3 regions of the Bradyrhizobium sp. CCGE-LA001 genome follow, and region 2 is predicted to be linked to each of the others. Evidence: predicted binding sites of a transcription regulator. Region 2 holds the regulator's gene; each other region holds the start of a gene.
The links. Region 2 encodes LexA, which represses DNA repair genes until DNA is damaged. Its sites were predicted from a motif close to TGTTCNNNNTGTGTTCNG; they were not measured.

Region 1 (5,919 bases), 1.4 Mb from region 2:
TGATCGACAGTCTGAAGTCGCGCGTGATCGGCGAGCTCAGCCCCCATGAGGAGGAGACCGCGCAGGCGCAGCTCTGCAAGGATGAGAATGCCGAGGCGATCCAGCCGGGCGGTCCAATCTGCCTCGCCAAATTCTCCGACGACCGCCTGCTCCTGATCGCGGACGCGCTCGCCAAGAGCACCTCGTTGGCGCGCGACGAGCGGCGCGTCGCCGCGGTCTTCGACGTGATCGAGCCGTTCGCGCGCATGCTCGCCGAGCAGGGTCGCACGCCGCCCGGCCGCAAGGGCATCCTGCAACTGATCGGAAACGCGCTGCTGGTGCAGCAGCGCGTCGCCGGCCGCGTCGCCGTGGCCGAAAAACCCGACGTGCTCTGGGAGAAGCCCGAGCTCGATCGGCTCTATTCACGTCTCGAGGACGAGTACGAGCTGAAGGAGCGCCTCGACACGCTCGAGCGCAAGCTCGCGGCCGTGTCGGAGACCGCGAATGCGCTTACCGACATCATCGACACAAGGCGCTCACTCCGCCTCGAGATCGCGGTGGTGGTGCTGATCGTCATCGAGGTCGTGATTAGCTGTTACCAGATATTGACGGGCACGCATTAGTTCGGACTGCGTATTCTTGTGCCCTCTCTCCTTGCGGGAGAGCAGCAGTGCCAGGTGCCTATCTCATCATGATCGCAACACTGCCGCGCAATGCCGCGCGATCGTCAGTTCCTCGTTCGTCGGAACGATGAACACCTCGACGCTGCTATCGCCCCGGCTGATGCGCTCGCGCCCCGCATCGTTCGCAGCGGCATCGATGCGCACGCCGAGCCAGCCAAGACGCTCGCCGATCGCGCTACGGATCTCCTTGGCATGCTCGCCGATGCCGCCGGTGAAGACCAGGCAGTCCAGTCCACCGAGCGTGGCCGCCATCATCGCGATCTCTTGCGCCGCGCGGAGGACGAAGAGGTCGATCGCCTCGCGTGCCGCAGCCGTGCCGCTCGCGAGCAGCGTGCGCATGTCCGCGGAGAGACCGGAGACGCCGAGCAAACCGGACTCGTGATAGAGCAGCTTCTGGACCTGCTCGACGGACATGTTCTCGTGCTGCTGCAGATAGAGCAGCACGCCGGGATCGATCGTGCCGCAGCGCGTGCCCATCACGAGGCCGTCGAGCGGCGTCAATCCCATCGTGGTGTCGACGCTGCGGCCATCGCGCAGGGCGCACAGGCTCGCGCCATTGCCGAGATGGGCGATTACGGTGCGCTTTGCAACGAGGTGCGGCGCGATCTCGGCGAGGCACCCGGCGATGTATTCGAAGGAGAGGCCGTGGAAGCCGTAGCGACGGATGCCGCGCTGCTCCAATTGCCTGGGAATTGCGAAGCGGCGCGCCGTCGGCGACAGGCTGTGGTGGAAGGCGGTGTCGAAGCAGGCGACTTGCGTCAGATCCGGCCGGATCGCCTTGATGCTGCGGACCGGCTCCAGACAACGTGGTTGGTGCAACGGGGCCAGCGGCGCCAGTGCCTCCAGCCTGGCGTAGACCTCGTCCGTCAGCGCCACCGGTCCGGAATAGTCCGGCCCGCCGTGGACGATGCGGTGACCGACCGCGCGCAGGCGGTGCTCGCCGAAACGCTCCACGATGAACGCCAGCACGTCGAAGAACAGATGGCCGCTGTCCCCATCCGACGCATCCTTCCGCGTCTCGAACAAATCCTCGCCCATAGGGCTCTTCACCACGAGCCTGGGCGTTGCCTCGTGCTCGTCGAGCAGGCCGCTGCAGAGCAGGGCGGGGCCGGATGCCGCGAGCTCGAACAGGCTGAACTTGATGCTCGACGAGCCCGCGTTGAGGACAAGGACCGTGTCCGACATGGCTTCAGTCGCCGGCTTCGGCCGGCGTGTTGCCGCCGGAACTGTTCGGCCAGACCCAGCCCTGAACCTCGGGCATGTCCTCGCCGTGCTCGCGGACATAGCGGGCGTGCTCGATCAGCTTGTCGCGGAATTGCTGCTTGATCCCCGCCGCTTTGGTCGCGAGACCAGGCACGCGCTCGATCGCCTCGATGGCGAGGTGGTAGCGGTCGAGCTTGTTGAGCACGACCATGTCGAACGGCGTCGTTGTGGTGCCTTCCTCGGCAAAGCCGCGCACATGCATGCCGGCATGGTTGGTGCGATTATAGGTCAGCCGGTGAATGAGATAGGGGTAGCCGTGATAGGCGAAGATGACAGGCTTGTCCGCTGTGAACAGGCCGTCGAAGTCGCGGCCGGAGAGGCCGTGCGGATGCTGTTCCCTCGGTTGCAGCGTCATCAGGTCGACGACGTTGACGACGCGGATTTTCAGGTCCGGCAGCGCCTTGCGCAGGAGGTCGACGGCGGCGAGCGTTTCCAATGTCGGCACGTCGCCGGCGCAGGCCATCACGACGTCGGGCTCTGCACTCGCATCCTCCGTGCCCGCCCAGCTCCAGATGCCGATGCCGGCATCGCAATGCGTGGCCGCATCCTGCATCGACAGCCATTGCGGCGCCGGCTGCTTGCCGGCGACGATCACGTTGATGCGGTTGTAGGTGCGCAGGCAGTGATCGGCGATCCACAGCAGCGTGTTAGCGTCCGGGGGGAAATAGATGCGGACGATATCGGCCTTCTTGTTGGCGACGAGATCGACGAAACCAGGGTCCTGGTGGCTGAAGCCGTTATGGTCCTGGCGCCAGACATGCGAAGTCAGGAGATAATTGAGCGAGGCGATCGGGCGGCGCCACGGCAATTCGCGCGTCACCTTCAGCCATTTGGCATGCTGGTTGAACATGGAATCGACGATGTGGATGAAAGCCTCGTAGCAGGAGAAGAAGCCATGCCTGCCGGTGAGCAGATAGCCCTCGAGCCAGCCCTGGCAGAGATGCTCGCTGAGCACCTCCATCACACGCCCGTCCTGCGCGAGATGCACGTCGTAGGGCTCGGTCGGCTCCATCCAGACGCGTTCGGTGGCCTCGAACACCGCGTCCAGCCGGTTTGACGCGGTCTCGTCCGGGCCCATGATGCGGAAGTTGCGCTCCTTGGCGTTGAGGCGGATGACGTCGCGCAGGAATTTGCCGAGCTCGCGCGTGGCTTCGGCGATGACGCCGCCGGGCTGCGGCACCTCCACGGCGAAGCTGCGGAAGTCCGGCAGTTTCAGCTCTTTCTTCAGGAGCCCGCCATTGGCGTGCGGATTGGCGCCCATCCGCCGCGGGCCGTCGGGTGCCAGCGCCTGAAGCTCGGGAATCAGTGCGCCGCTCGAGTCGAACAGCTTGTCCGGCTCGTAGCTGCGCATCCAGTCTTCGAGCACTTTAAGGTGCGCCGGGTTGTCGCGGCAGCCTGAAACGGGAACCTGGTGCGCACGCCAGAAGCCTTCGACCTTCTTGCCGTCAACCTCTTTCGGCCCGGTCCAGCCCTTGGGACTGCGCAGCACGATCATCGGCCAGCGCGGCCGCTCGATCGTCGTGCGTCCATCGCGGGCATGCTGCCGGATCGAGCGAATGCTGGCGAGCGCCACGTCGAGCGCGTCCGCCATGGACTGGTGCATCAATCTGGGATCGTCGCCTTCGACGAACAGCGGCTCGTGGCCGAAGCCGCGGAAGAGATTGCGAATTTCCTCGTCCCGCATCCGCCCGAGCACGGTAGGGTTGGCGATCTTGTAGCCGTTGAGATGCAGGATCGGCAGCACCGCGCCGTCATGGGCCGGGTTGAGGAACTTGTTGGAGTGCCAGGACGCAGCGAGCGGACCGGTCTCTGCCTCGCCGTCGCCGACGACGCAGGCCACGATCAGGTCAGGATTGTCGAAGGCGGCGCCATAGGCGTGCACCAGCGCATAGCCGAGCTCGCCGCCCTCGTGGATCGACCCTGGCGTCTCGGGCGCCGCGTGGCTCGGAATGCCGCCGGGGAAGGAGAACTGCCTGAACAGCTTGCGCAATCCGTCCGCATCGCGGGCGATTTCGGGATAGATCTCGCTGTAGCTGCCTTCGAGATAGGTGTTGGCGACCATGCCCGGGCCGCCATGGCCGGGGCCGCAGATGTAGATCACGCTGAGGTCCAGCGCGCGGATCACGCGATTGAGATGGGCATAGATGAAGTTCAACCCGGGCGTCGTGCCCCAATGGCCGAGCAAGCGCGGCTTGATGTGCTCGGGCCGCAGCGGCTCGCGCAGCAGCGGATTGTCGAGCAGGTAGATCTGCCCGACGGAAAGGTAGTTCGCAGCGCGCCAATAGCGATCGAGCAGATCGAGGTCGCTGCTCGCCGCTCGCGATTGTTGTTGATTTGTCATGTTGTTGCCGACCTTCACCCAGCGATCGTCACCAACTTTGTTCCGGCGCGATCGATCCGTGACGGGCATCAAACGAAATCGGGGTGACGCAGGTGTTGCGGCAGGTCAAAGGCGTGCGCCCGTAAGGTGGGCGCTACTGTGCATGGGGTTGTTTTAACGCTTTTTGGTTTGTGTTCTTGATTTGTTCCGGGCTCGTGCTATCTTCGCGTCATGAGTCCAGCGTCCTCTCATGCTCTCAAGCACCCGCCGGTCAAGGCGCCCTCCGAGCCGGCGGGTGCGGACTCTGATTTACCCGCGGACTTTCCAGAACTTGGCGTTGCCATCGACCGCACGCGCAGGCGAGGGCGGGGTGCCCAGTCCAACGCCAGCGGCCGCTATGAGGCCGAAGCGCGCGTCGCCTTCGACGATGGCTGGCAGAGCCTGGAAGAGCTGCCGCCGTTCAAGACCAGCGTCGCCGTCGACACCTCGCGCAAGGTGATCACCCGCAACGATTCTCCCGACATCGGCTTCGATCGCTCGATCAATCCTTATCGTGGCTGCGAGCACGGTTGCGTCTATTGTTTCGCGCGGCCGACCCACGCCTATCTCGGCCTCTCGCCCGGGCTCGATTTCGAGTCGAAGCTGTTGGCCAAGCCCGATGCGCCGGCGCTGCTGGAGAAGGAGCTCGCCGCGTCCGGCTATGAGCCGCGCATGATTGCGATCGGCACCAATACCGATCCCTATCAGCCGATCGAGCGCGAGCGGAAGATCATGCGCGGCATCCTCGAAGTGCTGGAGCGCGCCGGGCATCCCGTCGGCATCGTCACCAAATCGGCGCTGGTGGTGCGCGATATCGACATTCTTTCACGGATGGCCGAGCGCAATCTCGCCAAGGTCGCGATCTCCGTCACTACGCTCGATCCGAAGCTTGCACGCACCATGGAGCCGCGCGCCGCGACGCCGCCGAAGCGGCTGGAAGCGCTCAAGCAGCTGTCGGACGCCGGCATCCCGACCACGGTGATGGTCGCACCCGTGATCCCCGCGCTGAACGATTCCGAGATCGAGCGCATCCTCGATGCCGCCGCCCATGCCGGCGTCAAGGAAGCCGCTTACGTGCTGCTGCGGCTGCCGCTGGAGGTGCGAGATCTCTTCCGCGAATGGCTGATGGCGAACTATCCGGACCGCTACCGTCACGTCTTTACGCTGATCCGCGACATGCGGGGCGGCCGCGACTACGATGCGAAATGGGGCGAGCGGATGAAGGGAACCGGCCCAATGGCCTGGACCATCGGCCGCCGCTTCGAGATCGCCTGCGACAGGCTCGGCCTCAACAAGCGGCGCTCCAGGCTGACGACGGATCACTTTGCGCGGCCAAAGCGGAACGGCGATCAGCTGAGCCTGTTCTGACCGGAGAAGTGGAAGAGCTCGCATGGCCAAGGAACTCATCGTGCCGGTACCGCGGCTCACCGTGATTACGTTAGGTGTGAGCGACATCCGCACCAGCATCGCCTTCTACGACGCGCTCGGTTTCTCGCGCCGGATGAAGGCAACCGGCGAAGCCGTCGCCTTTTACGATACCGGCGGTCCGGTGCTTGCCCTGTTTCACTGGGATCAGCTTGCTGCTGATGCCACCTTGCCGGACAAGCCGCGGCCGCAGGCCTTCCGCGGCATGAC
Region 2 (5,919 bases):
GAGCTGGGTCATCACCCGCGAGGACGGCGAGTGGAAAATCGTCAATCACCACGCCTCGTCGAAGGCGCCGCTGATCTGACGCGAGACGATACGACATCGTCATTCGGACTGTCGGCCAAGGCCTCGGTGGCCTTGCCCAGAGTCAAAGTAAAGTAGGGCGCTGCACCGACTGTTCCTGATCCGTACCCTATTCGCACATCCGCACGGTCCGGTAGCCTCTGCACCTGTCGCGTATCGTAAGGTGCAGGGGAATGGCGGAGCCGGTCCGGCCAATACGCTCCCAGGGAGTTGCCGGGACGTGGCCGCTCGGCCGCGCCACGCCGGCTGGCGGCCTTGCACCTGTTGGCTTTGGCCTCTGGCCCGCGATCGTCGAGACATTGCGCGGCTGGGCCCGCGCGGAAGCCGGTCCGGGGCGCCTGCTGCCGTGGGTGCCCGTCGCCTTCGGGGGCGGCATCGCGCTCTATTTCGCCGCCGATCATGAGCCGGTGCTCTGGGTCGTCGCGGCGACGGCTGCCGCGCTCATGCTCGGCGCGGTGCTGCTCCGGCGCAGCCGGCTGTTCGCCCCCGCGATCATGATCGCAGCGCTCGCTGCCGGCTTTGCCATCGCGACCTGGAAGACGGCGCGCGTTGCTCATCCCGTGCTGGCCAAGCCGCTCTATTCGGTGTCGCTCTCGGGTTTCGTGGAAGCACGCGACATCCGCGAGCGCACGGACCGTTTCGTGCTGCGCGTCACCGCGATGGAGGCGCAGCGCAGCGACGTCAAGCTGGAGCGCGTGCGTCTGTCGGTGCGCAAGGGGACGGCGCCGGAAGTCGGCAGCTTCGTGCAGCTGAAGGCGCGGCTGATGCCGCCGATCTCGCCGGTGCGGCCCGGCAGCTACGACTTCTCCCGGGACATGTATTTTCAAGGCATCGGCGCCTCCGGCTTCGTGATGGGAACGATCGCGGCGTCGATGCCGCCGGAGGCCGGCGGCTTGCGGTTGCGCTATGCGGCGTTCATGCAGGGCCTGCGCGATGCGATCGATGCGCGCATCCGCGCGACGCTCGAGGGCGACAATCGCGCGATCGCAACGGCGCTGCTCACCGGACGGCGTGATGCCATCAGCGCGCCCGTCAACGACGCCATGTTTGTCTCGGGGCTGGGCCATGTGCTGTCGATCTCCGGCTACCACATGGCGGTCGTCGCCGGCGTCGTGTTCTTCGCAGTGCGCGCGCTGCTGGCGTTGATCCCAGGGCTGGCGGCTGGCTTTGCCATCAAGAAATGGTCGGCAGCCGCCGCGCTGGTCGCGGCCGCGTTTTATTTGCTGCTGTCGGGTGCGGAGGTCGCCACGCAAAGGTCGTTCTTCATGACGGCGGTGGTGTTGATCGCGGTCATGGTCGACCGCCGCGCTATCACCTTCCGCACGCTGGCAGTGGCCGCACTCATCGTGCTCGCGGTCGCGCCCGAAGCGCTGGTGCATCCGAGTTTTCAAATGTCCTTTGCCGCAACGCTCGGGCTCGTGGCGCTGGTGCAGATCGGCATGCCGAACCTGTTTGCCTCGCCCGAACATTCGGCAACGGCGCGTGTCGCGCTGTGGGGCGGCCGCGAGATCGCGATGCTGTTCCTGGCCTCGCTGATCGCGGGGCTCGCGACGACGCCCTATGCTGCCTTCCACTTCCATCGTGTCACGCCTTACGGCGTGCTCGCCAATCTCGGCGCGATGCCGGTGGTCTCGGCACTGGTGATGCCGGCGGGGCTGCTGGGACTGATTGCAGCGCCCTTCGGGCTCGACGGCGTGTTCTGGTGGCTGATGGGGATCGGTATCGACTGGATGGTCGCGGTGTCGCGCTGGGTGGCGGCTCTGCCGGGCGCAGTCGGCCGCATTCCAGCTTTCGGCATCGCGCCGTTGATGGCGGCAAGCCTCGGCATCATCATGATGGGGCTGTTGCGAACGCCCTTGCGCTGGTCCGGTGGCCTGGTGCTGCTGGTGTCCCTCACCTGGGGCCTGTCGGTGCGCCAGCCCGATATCCTGATTGCCGGGGACGGCACGAGCGTCGCGGTGCGGGGCAAGGACGGGCAGCTGCACGTGATCCGAGCGAGCAAGGACAGCTTTCTGCTGAAGGAGTGGCTGGCGGCCGACGCCGATCCGCGCGACGCCGCAACCAATTCGCTGGCCGATGGTGTGTCATGCGACGAAACCGGCTGCGTGACGCCGCTCGCCGACGGGCGGCTGGTCGCGCTGTCCCTGCGCGTCGACGGTCTTGCCGATGATTGCAGCCGCGCCGCGCTGGTGGTGACGGCGCGGCCAGCACCCTCCGGCTGCGCGGCCATGGTGGTCGACCGTCCGCGCCTTGCAAGCCAGGGCGCGCTGGCGCTGACGCAGCGTGGCGACGGGTTTTCGGTTCAGACCGTGAGGGCCAGAGGCACAAGCCGGCCCTGGTTGCCGGCCGGCGCCGGCGAGGGCGATTTCGACGGCAGCCTTGTTCCGAAGACGGCAGCGCCCCGGAGCCGGGACGCAACGCCGGCAGAGACCGACCTGCAGGCTGACGATTGAGCAGATGCGCTACAGATACCAAGCCAGCACGGCGTCTAGACCGGCGCTGCCGATGACCGGCAGGGCCACCATCTGGCTTAGCCCGGCTGCGCGGGCCTCTGCAGCCGCGATCGAGCCGTCATGTGCGAGATCATCGCTAATCGCGGGCATGCCCGTGGCCCAGGCGCCCCCGATGCTCCCGTCGCTCCTGGCGATTGATGTCGTCGCATAGAGTTCGGCAAGGTCGGTTTGCGCGCTGCAATCGCCGGCGCGGAAGACCAGCGCAGAGCGAGCCTCGTTCGGGACCCAGATCTCGAAGCGCCGTGCGATCGGGGTGGCCTGTGCGGAGAGGAAGGTCAGCACCCAGCTCTGGTCGGCGCCGGTGCGGTAGGGCACGCCGACGCCGAGATTGATCCCGATTTCGGCGGCTTCTTCCCAGCGCAGAAAACTCTTGGCGTTGTGCAGGTCCTTGATGATCAGCGGCAGGCCGGCCTTCCAGGTGCGTCCCGGCAGGCCGAAGCCGCGCGGGAATCTGGTGTGGCGGGAGTTGAATTCGAACATGTCGGCGGTGCCATAGTAACCGTCGACAAGCCGCATCTCGTGGGAGACATCGGGGTCGTTGTGCCAGAGCTCGAGCGCCCCGACATGCGCTTCGTCATCGCCGCAGAACAGCACCATCACGGCCTGCAGGAATTCGCCGGCGAAGACCGGCACCGCGACGCCGCATGTGAGGCCCGCTGCGAGCGCCTGATCGGTCCGCTTGAAGTAGGAGTTGGCGAATTTGGTGAGGATCACCGGATGGCCGCTGGCCCACGCTTTGCCGGGCAACCCCTCGTCATAACCGAAGCGCAGATCCTCACTCACGGCTTTGAATGCGGACAGCCCTTCACCGTAGAGGCCGCCGCCGAATTCCAGCCGCATGCGCGTGCGATCGGGCACCCAGAGTTCGACGACGCGAATGAAGGCTTTCATCGACCATGTCCGCTGTGTCAGGTCCCGACAGCATCGGTCATTTGACGGTCGAGCGGACGTTCAAAATTCAGGCAGGGCGGCCCAAACTTCGTGCGCAGAGGCGAAGGGCACTCGGTCGGCTGGTTGGATGTCGCGAGCGCCAAACCGCTCCATGTCGCCGGCCGCGGCCGGCGAATGGCAATTTCAATTCTGGTCTCCGACCTGGACGGCCGGGACGGCGCATCAGCCGATCGGCAGGCGGGGCGTTGGGCTCGGGCGGCTGTCTGCGATGATCTGCGGCTTGTGCTCGCGCTCGCTGACCGGCTGCGTCACGGGCAGTTGCAGCACCGTTGCGCGCTGGCCTTCGACGAGCTGCGTCACCAGCACGTATTTGCCATCAGGAAATTCGATCGCGTCGTGATGGCGATCGGGAATGTGCGGATCGATCTTGCCGAACTTGCCGACGCGGGAGTTGATGGTGCGCGTCCAGATCCAGCGATTGTCGTAACGGACGTTGTCGGCGAAGGCGAGCTCCGTTCCCGGCAGCAGGCAGACGGCCACGGTCGGATCTGCCGCGGAAGCAAAGCCGCGCGTCGAGGTGCCGCGGAACGTCGTGGAGACGATCGTCTCGCCAACTTCGGCGGGACGCGATGCAACGGCATGCAGGCTGTAGTCACACATCGGGTGCTCCTCATGCGAAGATAGCAACCCGCGCCTCTTTCGGAGGCGCAAGCCTCTATCAGAGTGGAAGCATGTAACGCTCTGCTCGGTTGTAGGCGAATCTGCGGCTGGCGTTCGCGAGACGCGATCACATTATCTTTTTCAGATTCACTAGGAACAAAGCTCATTTCAGCGCATTCGGGGACCACGAACGCCTGTGGCCGCGAGCGGTGAGGCATCCTTGTCTGCTCGATCTTTCGAGCTCAGACGCGATGAGCGCTTGGCCGCGACACGCAGAGTGTGTCGTGCTGAATGAGGGCCGGACAATCTGCGCAAGACCGGAAAGACTGCCCAGCCGGAGCGGACGCATCCGCTCCAATCGGGATCATCGGTATCGAATGACCGCCGGGCGGTCAGTACTTGCGGTACAGCCCGATCAGCTTGCCCTGAATCTTCACCCGGTTGGGCGGCAGGATGCGCACCTCATAGGCGGCGTTGGCGGGCTCGAGCGCGATCGAGGCACCGCGGCGGCGGAAGCGCTTGAGCGTCGCTTCCTCGTCGTCGATCAGCGCCACGACGATGTCGCCGGTATCGGCGCTCTCGTTGCGCTGGATCAGCGCCATGTCGCCGTCGAGGATGCCGGCCTCGACCATCGAATCGCCGCGCACTTCGAGCGCATAATGTTCGCCGGAGCCGAGCATGTCCGGCGGGACGCTGATGGTGTGACTGCGGGTCTGCAGCGCCTCGATCGGCGTGCCGGCTGCGATGCGGCCCATCACGGGCACGGCAACCGGACGCTCACCCTCGTCCGCGGGCGGGCTGGAGCTCGCACGGATCTTGCCGAGATTGCCCTCGATCACGCTCGGCGTGAAGCCGCGGCGGTTGCCGGCAGCGGCCTGGAGCTCGGGCAGCTTGATCACCTCGATGGCGCGGGCGCGGTTGGGCAGGCGGCGGATGAAGCCGCGCTCCTCGAGCGCGGTGATCAGGCGATGGATGCCTGACTTCGAGCGCAGGTCGAGCGCATCCTTCATCTCGTCGAAGGAGGGCGGCACGCCGCTTTCCTTCAGACGTTCGCTGATGAACCGCAGAAGCTCGTATTGTTTGCGCGTTAACATCTCGACCAAAGTCCCCCGGTTGATGTCGTTCGATTCCGAGACGCTGTATTGGAGCGGCGAACCGCTACATCCTCGAAACAAATCATGAACGGACACTATATGTTCGATACATGTTCCGCAACTGCTTAATTTACCGTGAACGCCGCAAAGTTCGCGGAACGCGTGTGGGGGATGCGTTCAGGCGGGCAGGCGCAGCACCTCGCAAGGCGTGCCGGCTTCGGCCCTGGGGGCGAACGGCGCGCGCACGAGAAGTGCCTGTGCCGCAGCAAGATTTGCAAGCAGCGAGGAATCCTGGTGGTTGACGGGAATAGCGACGAGCGCGCCGTCATCGCGCTCCTCCAGCCTCGCGCGAAGATAATCCGCGCGCATGTCGTTTGCGCCGACGTCCTTGCCGAGCACGGCGCGCTCGTGGCGATGATGAATCTCGGATCGGCCCGACAGGGCGCGAATCAACGGCACCATGAACAGGAAGGCGCAGACATAGGACGAAACCGGATTGCCAGGCAGGCCGATCACGCGCATCGCCCCCAGGCGTCCGTGCATCATCGGCTTGCCCGGGCGCATTGCGATCTTCCAGAACGCCATCGCGATGCCTTCGTCGCGAAGGGCTTGCTGCACCAGATCGTGGTCGCCGACAGAGGCTCCGCCTGTCGTGACCAGGATGTCGGCGCCGCTCTCGCGCG
Region 3 (5,919 bases), 3.8 Mb from region 2:
CCGATCGGCAACAGGCCGCGCATAGATCGGCCGTGCCGGTTCCCCTGCGGGCTGACCGGCCTCGGCGCGGAGCTGTGGGCTTTCCGCTTGCGCAAGGGGTGCACTGCGCTCGATGCGATCGGCGATGCGGCGACCGTCGTTGCGCAAGCGGCCGGCGAGCTGCGTCAGCGCGGTTTCCACCGGCTGCGCCTGGAGCGCCGGGTCGACATTGTCGATGCCGGTCGCCACCACGGAGACGCGGACGATGCCTTCGAGGCTTTCGTCGAAGGACGCGCCGACGATGATGTTGGCGTCCGGGTCGGCCTCGTCGCGAATCCGGGTTGCGGCTTCGTCGACCTCGTACAGCATGAGATCCCTGCCGCCGGTGATGGAGATGATGAGGCCGCTGGCGCGCTTGATCGAGGGGTTCTCGATCAGCGGATTGGAGATGGCGGCGACCGCGGCCGCGAGCACGCGCTTCTCGCCGGAGGCCTCGCCCCGTCCCATCATGGCCTTGCCCTTCTCCTTCATGACGGAGAGGACGTCGGCAAAATCGAGGTTGATCAGGCCTTCCTTGACGATGAGGTCGCTGATGCAGGCGACGCCCGAATACAGCACCTGGTCGGCGAGGGCGAAGGCATCCGCGAACGTGGTCTTCGCGCTGGCGACCCGGAACAGGTTCTGGTTCGGGATGATCAGGAGGGTGTCGACCGTCTTCAGCAATTCCTCGATGCCGGCTTCGGCAAAGCGCATGCGGCGCTGGCCCTCGAAGTAGAACGGCTTGGTGACCACGCCGATGGTGAGGATGCCGAGCTCGCGCGCGGCCCGGGCGACGACGGGGGCCGCCCCGGTGCCGGTGCCGCCGCCCATGCCTGCCGTCACGAACACCATGTGCGCGCCGGTCAATTGATCGCGGATCGTATCGATCGCCTCTTCGGCCGCGGCGCGTCCGAGTTCGGGTTGCGAGCCGGCGCCGAGGCCTGCGGTGACCTTGGTGCCGAGCTGGATCAGGCGCGTCGCCTTCGACATCGCCAGCGCCTGCGCGTCGGTGTTGGCGACGACGAACTCGACGCCTTGCAGCCCGGCCGTGATCATGTTGTTGACGGCGTTGCCGCCGGCGCCGCCGACGCCGAACACGACGATGCGGGCCTTCATTTCGTGGATATCGATATTGCCAGCCATGATTCCCTCGTGATTGCTCCGGCAAGCCGGGGATGGAGAAAGTCTCGCGTGCTATCTGCGGGCCGCGCGGTCTGATTGAACGATCGCCGCGGCCAGATGTCCCAAGCGAAGCGCGGCCTGTCCCACGATCCCGCCGCCGGGGCGGCGACCGCTGCGCAGAACCGCCACTTCGTCTTCCAGTCGTGTCGCCCAGGCATTGGCGGCCGTCGTCTCGGCGGCCGCCTGCGTCAGCTCGATGGCGAGGCGATCGGCGCGCTCCCGCTCGCGCTCGAACACCGCCCTGTAGGCAGTTGCGACCTCCTCGAGCCGCGCGATCTCCGCCTTGAAGACCTCGATCTTGACCGCCTCGATCCGTGCCAGGGAGGCATCGATCGGGTCTGTCCGGCGGGCGCGTCGCGGGCGGGGCGTGTAGCGGAGTGTGGTGAGATCGACGCTCACCACGGCCTTGCCGTCAGCCGACCGCGAGCGCGGCAACCGCCGACGCCGCGCCAGCGCCCGCGCGGCCTCGCGCGAGACATCGAGGCGGGCACCCAGATCGGCATACGTCAACAACTCAACGCACATCGGCGCTTCTCCTGGAGCGAACCGGGAAGGCATTTCGAGCTAATGATGGCTGGACGATTACCGCAGGCTAGGCTGCGTTGGTTAATGGACGGTTAACGGGGGAGCGGGGTGTTTACGCCTTGGCTCATTCGCGTTCGTTCGGCTGCAGTGCGGCCGTTGTACGTCCACCCTTGACTGTCGACGTGCGAACGAGCGCAACCCACTCGTCCGTAGCGATAAGAAGTGGCGTTCGGAAATTGGTCGGCGAAGACCACCCCAAGTGTAGGGGTATAGCCACCAAGTGCACACGAAATAGTGGATCGTTCATTTGGTTCAGGACTTGTCGTCCGAACTGTGAGATAGATGCTAAATAACGATTTGTTCTCATTTTGTTCCTATGATATTGAGCTGTGCAGAACAGGAACAAGCCTTGATGGAACTCGACCTCGGTTCGCCAGCTGATCGCAAGCTTGGCATCTCGCCCCAAAAAGAGATGGGAGCGTATGAAGCGCTGTGGGACGAAACAGGCGCGACGTTCAAAACTATATCGGAGAAGCTCAATAAGCGACCGAACACCGTCCCGTCAGACCTTGTCGAGCCGCAGCGGGTAGATCGATATGGCGAGGTTGTTCGTGATGCTCTCACGAAGGCGAAGATCCAGCACATAGGCGTTAGAGTTCTAGGCGCGGGGGAGTATCCCCTTGGATTGCATGATGCCGAGTACCCCGTCGCCGTCCTCTATTACCGGGGCTGGTGGGATCTTGTTAATTCCCGCTGCGTGGCTGTCGTCGGGACGCGCTCACCGAGTGAGGATGGTCTCAAGCGAACCCGCACGCTTGTCCGAAGCCTTGTGAAGGACGACTTCACGATCGTTTCTGGGCTTGCGAAGGGGGTTGATCGCGTGGCGCACGAAACTGCGATCGCCTCGCATGGTCGAACGATCGCTGTATTAGGAACGCCAATTAGCCAAGTGTACCCAGCCGAGAATCGTGAGTTGCAGGAGACGATTGCAAGAGACTTTCTGATAATATCGCAGGTGCCGATCAAGAGGTGGCAGAGCCAGGGGCCAAAGCAGAATCGTATTTTTTTTCCGGAACGAAACATAACGATGTCTGCTCTCACTGAGGCCACGATCATTGTAGAAGCGGGAGAGACCTCGGGAACGCTTGTGCAAGCGCGTCATGCGCTGAAGCAGAAGAGAAAGCTCTTTATTTTGGATAGCTGTTTCAACAAGCCGGGCATCACTTGGCCGCACCGGTTTGCCGAAGAAGGCGCCATCCGAGTGCGCAGTTATGACGACATCTCCGAGCACCTTTCCTAGCCGGCTTACTCAGATCGATGATTTGACCCGCCCAGATCACCACTATCTTGGTGCAGGGGATCAGTGTTTATTCCTCGGTGAATATACGGCTAGGAAGGGATTTAGCTTTAGCGCAACGAACCAAGTCATTCTCAATTTCAAGAAGTCAGTGGATCGTCGTGGGCGACCTGAGTGGCAGCACAAAGAACGCGCGATACGTGAAGTAGGGCAGGCGTTTGCAAATGCGATTGCTGCGCATTGATTAGCTAGTGTTACACTAGTGCCGATACCTCCCTCGAAGCAGAAGGGGGACCCGCTATATGACGACCGGATGCTGCGGATGCTGCAAGCGATCCCTGCAGCCCAGCCACTGGACATACGCGAACTCGTCACGCAGCGGCATACTATGGAGGCCGCACATGGCGCTGACGTTCGCCCTGGTCCCGATCAGATAGCTGAATGTTATCAGATTGATGAAAATCTATGTCGGTTGGTCCCGAAAGCTGTTGTCGTGTTTGACGACGTTATTACCACGGGCGCGCACTTTGTTGCCGCGCGGCGCGTTTTAGAAGCTCGCTTTCCGGACGTGCCGATCTTTGGCCTCTTCATTGCCAGGCGCGTTCCGGAAACAACCGATTTCAGTGTATTCCTCAAAAACATCAATACTGAGTGATGGAAGCCGATTAGACGCACCAAGGCCCCACGCGCGGCTCGTGCTCTCACTCAAATTTGGTCCTCCTTTTTCGCTGATAGCCGGAGGTGAGTTTGCCACGTGCGTCGATCAATGACGCTGCGAAGGTCTATCTTCTGTCCTTCCTCACGCGGAAATCGCGTATTGATCAACGATACGGGAGACTGAGAAACTTGTTCCAGTTCTTCGATGAACTTAATTGTGTCGATATGCAATTGTTCGAAGCGCCGCGCATCTCGATTCGTCGCATCGAGATAATCAGCGAACGTAAGCACTATGTCTGTTGGCGCATTGAGAACACAGGCATTGCGAAATTGATCCCATTCAAACCAGCCCACTCTTCGCGGACGTTTCGTCGTGGACGTAATCTCAAGCTTCGTGATGTCGCTAGGGTCGAGACCGGCGTGAAGCGCCACCTCAGAAAACGTGACTTCATGCTTGAGTGGACCCGAGGTCTCTTTGCCACCGGCCGGATTTCCGACGCGGATTGGGGTCGGGCGGACCACCATGAGAATGCGTCGAACGCGGGAAGGGGATATCCCGGCCTCAGCTAAGCATCCCGCCACATTCGTGTCTCGGGAGGTGACATATGGATACTGGCCGTGGAAAATACTCAAGCCGCTTCCCTGTGTGCCCTCCAAGAGAATCGATTGGCCGTCCCGGTATGCTCGTTCAAGGTGACCGACTATCGATCCGCGATATGGAGCTGTATCTCCAACATAGGGCTTAAGTTCTGGAACATCCCGAGCCAATCGGATTGCACCAGGTTTCCTGAGAAGAATTCGGCGCGCCGCCGCCGCACCACTACCCCTGCCAGTGGATGCGATATTCTTCTTTAGCTCTTCCTCCTGTGAGAAATCTTCATTCTCGATGATCATTGCTTGAGGATCGATAAATAGCCTTTCAGGAGTAACTCCGCAGTCTGCTATCTCAGTTAGCAGTGCGGGTACGAAAATGGTCATGCCGGGGCCGAGCAGCAGCTTGGCCTTTGCGTCCCGAGCGCCCGACGGCAATTGGTGATATGTATACACGCCGGATGAACTAGAAACTGTGTGACCCGCGTTTGGCCCTCCCACTCTAATCAGAATGTCGTACTCACTCGCCAAGTATGCGGCGATATGGCCCTTTCCTTCGCTGCCGTACATTCCTCCCACGATTACATCCACACATCGCACGTCCGGTCCGCTATACAAGCCGAGCCTCGCAGCGACGCGCACCAGCGTATCTGCGCTATCTGTTCGTGCAGTGTTGATACGCACGTCGGCATCGCGCTTGAATGCCTCTATATCGCTCTCGTTCTTGATCAGGTCTGCATCCGTGTAAGTCTGATCGGCTTCATCCGGGCGCTCGGCATTCTTTTTCTTGTAGCGTTGCTCTAGGACGCTCTTGGGCGCCCATAAGTGCGCATGAACTACGCGAAAACCGTGATGAGTGCGGAAATGCTGAAGTTGATCCCACGTACGTACATTGTCGACGACGACAGGCCGTTCAAATTCAAGTCTTGCCGTCTGTTCGATCATCTCGTCGAGAAGCCAGCGATGATTGGTGTCTCTATCGAGCTCGTCGCCTAAAGCTTGTAACGCCAATCGATCGACTTGCCGGCCTCGCTGCTTTGCGATGTTCTTGATGACGCTGCTCGTGCTGACCAGGTGGTAGTCAAACTCTCGACTCAAGCGGAAAGCCAATTCTGACTTGCCGGTGCAGATGTGTCCGCTGATCAGTACTACCTGACGCATTCGTCGCCCTCCAAAAATATGGGTGAGACTTGCCGCCTCATCTATTTGCTTAGATGTTTAGAGCCTCAATGTACTTTCGCTTGGAACGCCAAGTGGCGCCGCGCGATAAAACAGATCCAATAGTCTCATCGTCTTGCCTTCGTCGTCTTCGAAGGCGCTAACGTAATCGATCGAATTCAAGTCCGTTGCCGCGCCACTCCGGGTCTTGCATCGCCTGCGCGATGAAGTCGTCAACTGATTTGCCGTGAATTGCGCTCCGTGGGTATTCTCCGGGAGGAGCCGCTAACTCGGTCCTCCAGGGAGTTCGCAGCTCAGTGAGGACGGTACGAGCGATCCCTAGATCGTCGTCCGAGTAACAGAGGACAGTCATGTCATCCGGAAGTTTCAGGTCGCCGTGAATGAGGACTTCTATCATTGTGCCCAGTGGCAAGTGCTTTGCCAGCATGGACATTTTGTCCGCGTCGGTTCGGGCGATCGGGATTTGATGA

Region 1: the regulator LexA is predicted to act here: its motif matches at 4,438-4,455, upstream of BCCGELA001_RS27260 (PA0069 family radical SAM protein).
Region 3: the regulator LexA is predicted to act here: its motif matches at 2,084-2,101, upstream of BCCGELA001_RS03040 (DNA-processing protein DprA).

Annotation. Positions count from the first base shown of each region.
Region 1 is NZ_CP013949.1:5,824,577-5,830,495, reverse strand. It holds gene BCCGELA001_RS27275 (RMD1 family protein) at 1-602, shown strand, start outside; gene BCCGELA001_RS27270 (acetate/propionate family kinase) at 669-1,847, opposite strand; gene BCCGELA001_RS27265 (phosphoketolase family protein) at 1,852-4,266, opposite strand; gene BCCGELA001_RS27260 (PA0069 family radical SAM protein) at 4,477-5,652, shown strand; gene BCCGELA001_RS27255 (VOC family protein) at 5,675-5,919, shown strand, end outside.
Region 2 is NZ_CP013949.1:4,431,508-4,437,426, reverse strand. It holds gene BCCGELA001_RS20540 (YybH family protein) at 1-79, shown strand, start outside; gene BCCGELA001_RS20535 (ComEC/Rec2 family competence protein) at 252-2,531, shown strand; gene BCCGELA001_RS20530 (GAF domain-containing protein) at 2,541-3,482, opposite strand; gene BCCGELA001_RS20525 (hypothetical protein) at 3,705-4,142, opposite strand; gene lexA (transcriptional repressor LexA) at 4,535-5,236, opposite strand; gene BCCGELA001_RS20515 (molybdopterin molybdotransferase MoeA) at 5,414-5,919, opposite strand, start outside.
Region 3 is NZ_CP013949.1:644,701-650,619, forward strand. It holds partial or broken gene ftsZ (cell division protein FtsZ) at 1-1,161, opposite strand, end outside; gene BCCGELA001_RS03035 (hypothetical protein) at 1,213-1,725, opposite strand; gene BCCGELA001_RS03040 (DNA-processing protein DprA) at 2,138-3,025, shown strand; gene BCCGELA001_RS35665 (hypothetical protein) at 3,345-3,677, shown strand; gene BCCGELA001_RS35670 (adenylosuccinate synthetase) at 3,728-5,431, opposite strand; gene BCCGELA001_RS03060 (hypothetical protein) at 5,589-5,919, opposite strand, start outside.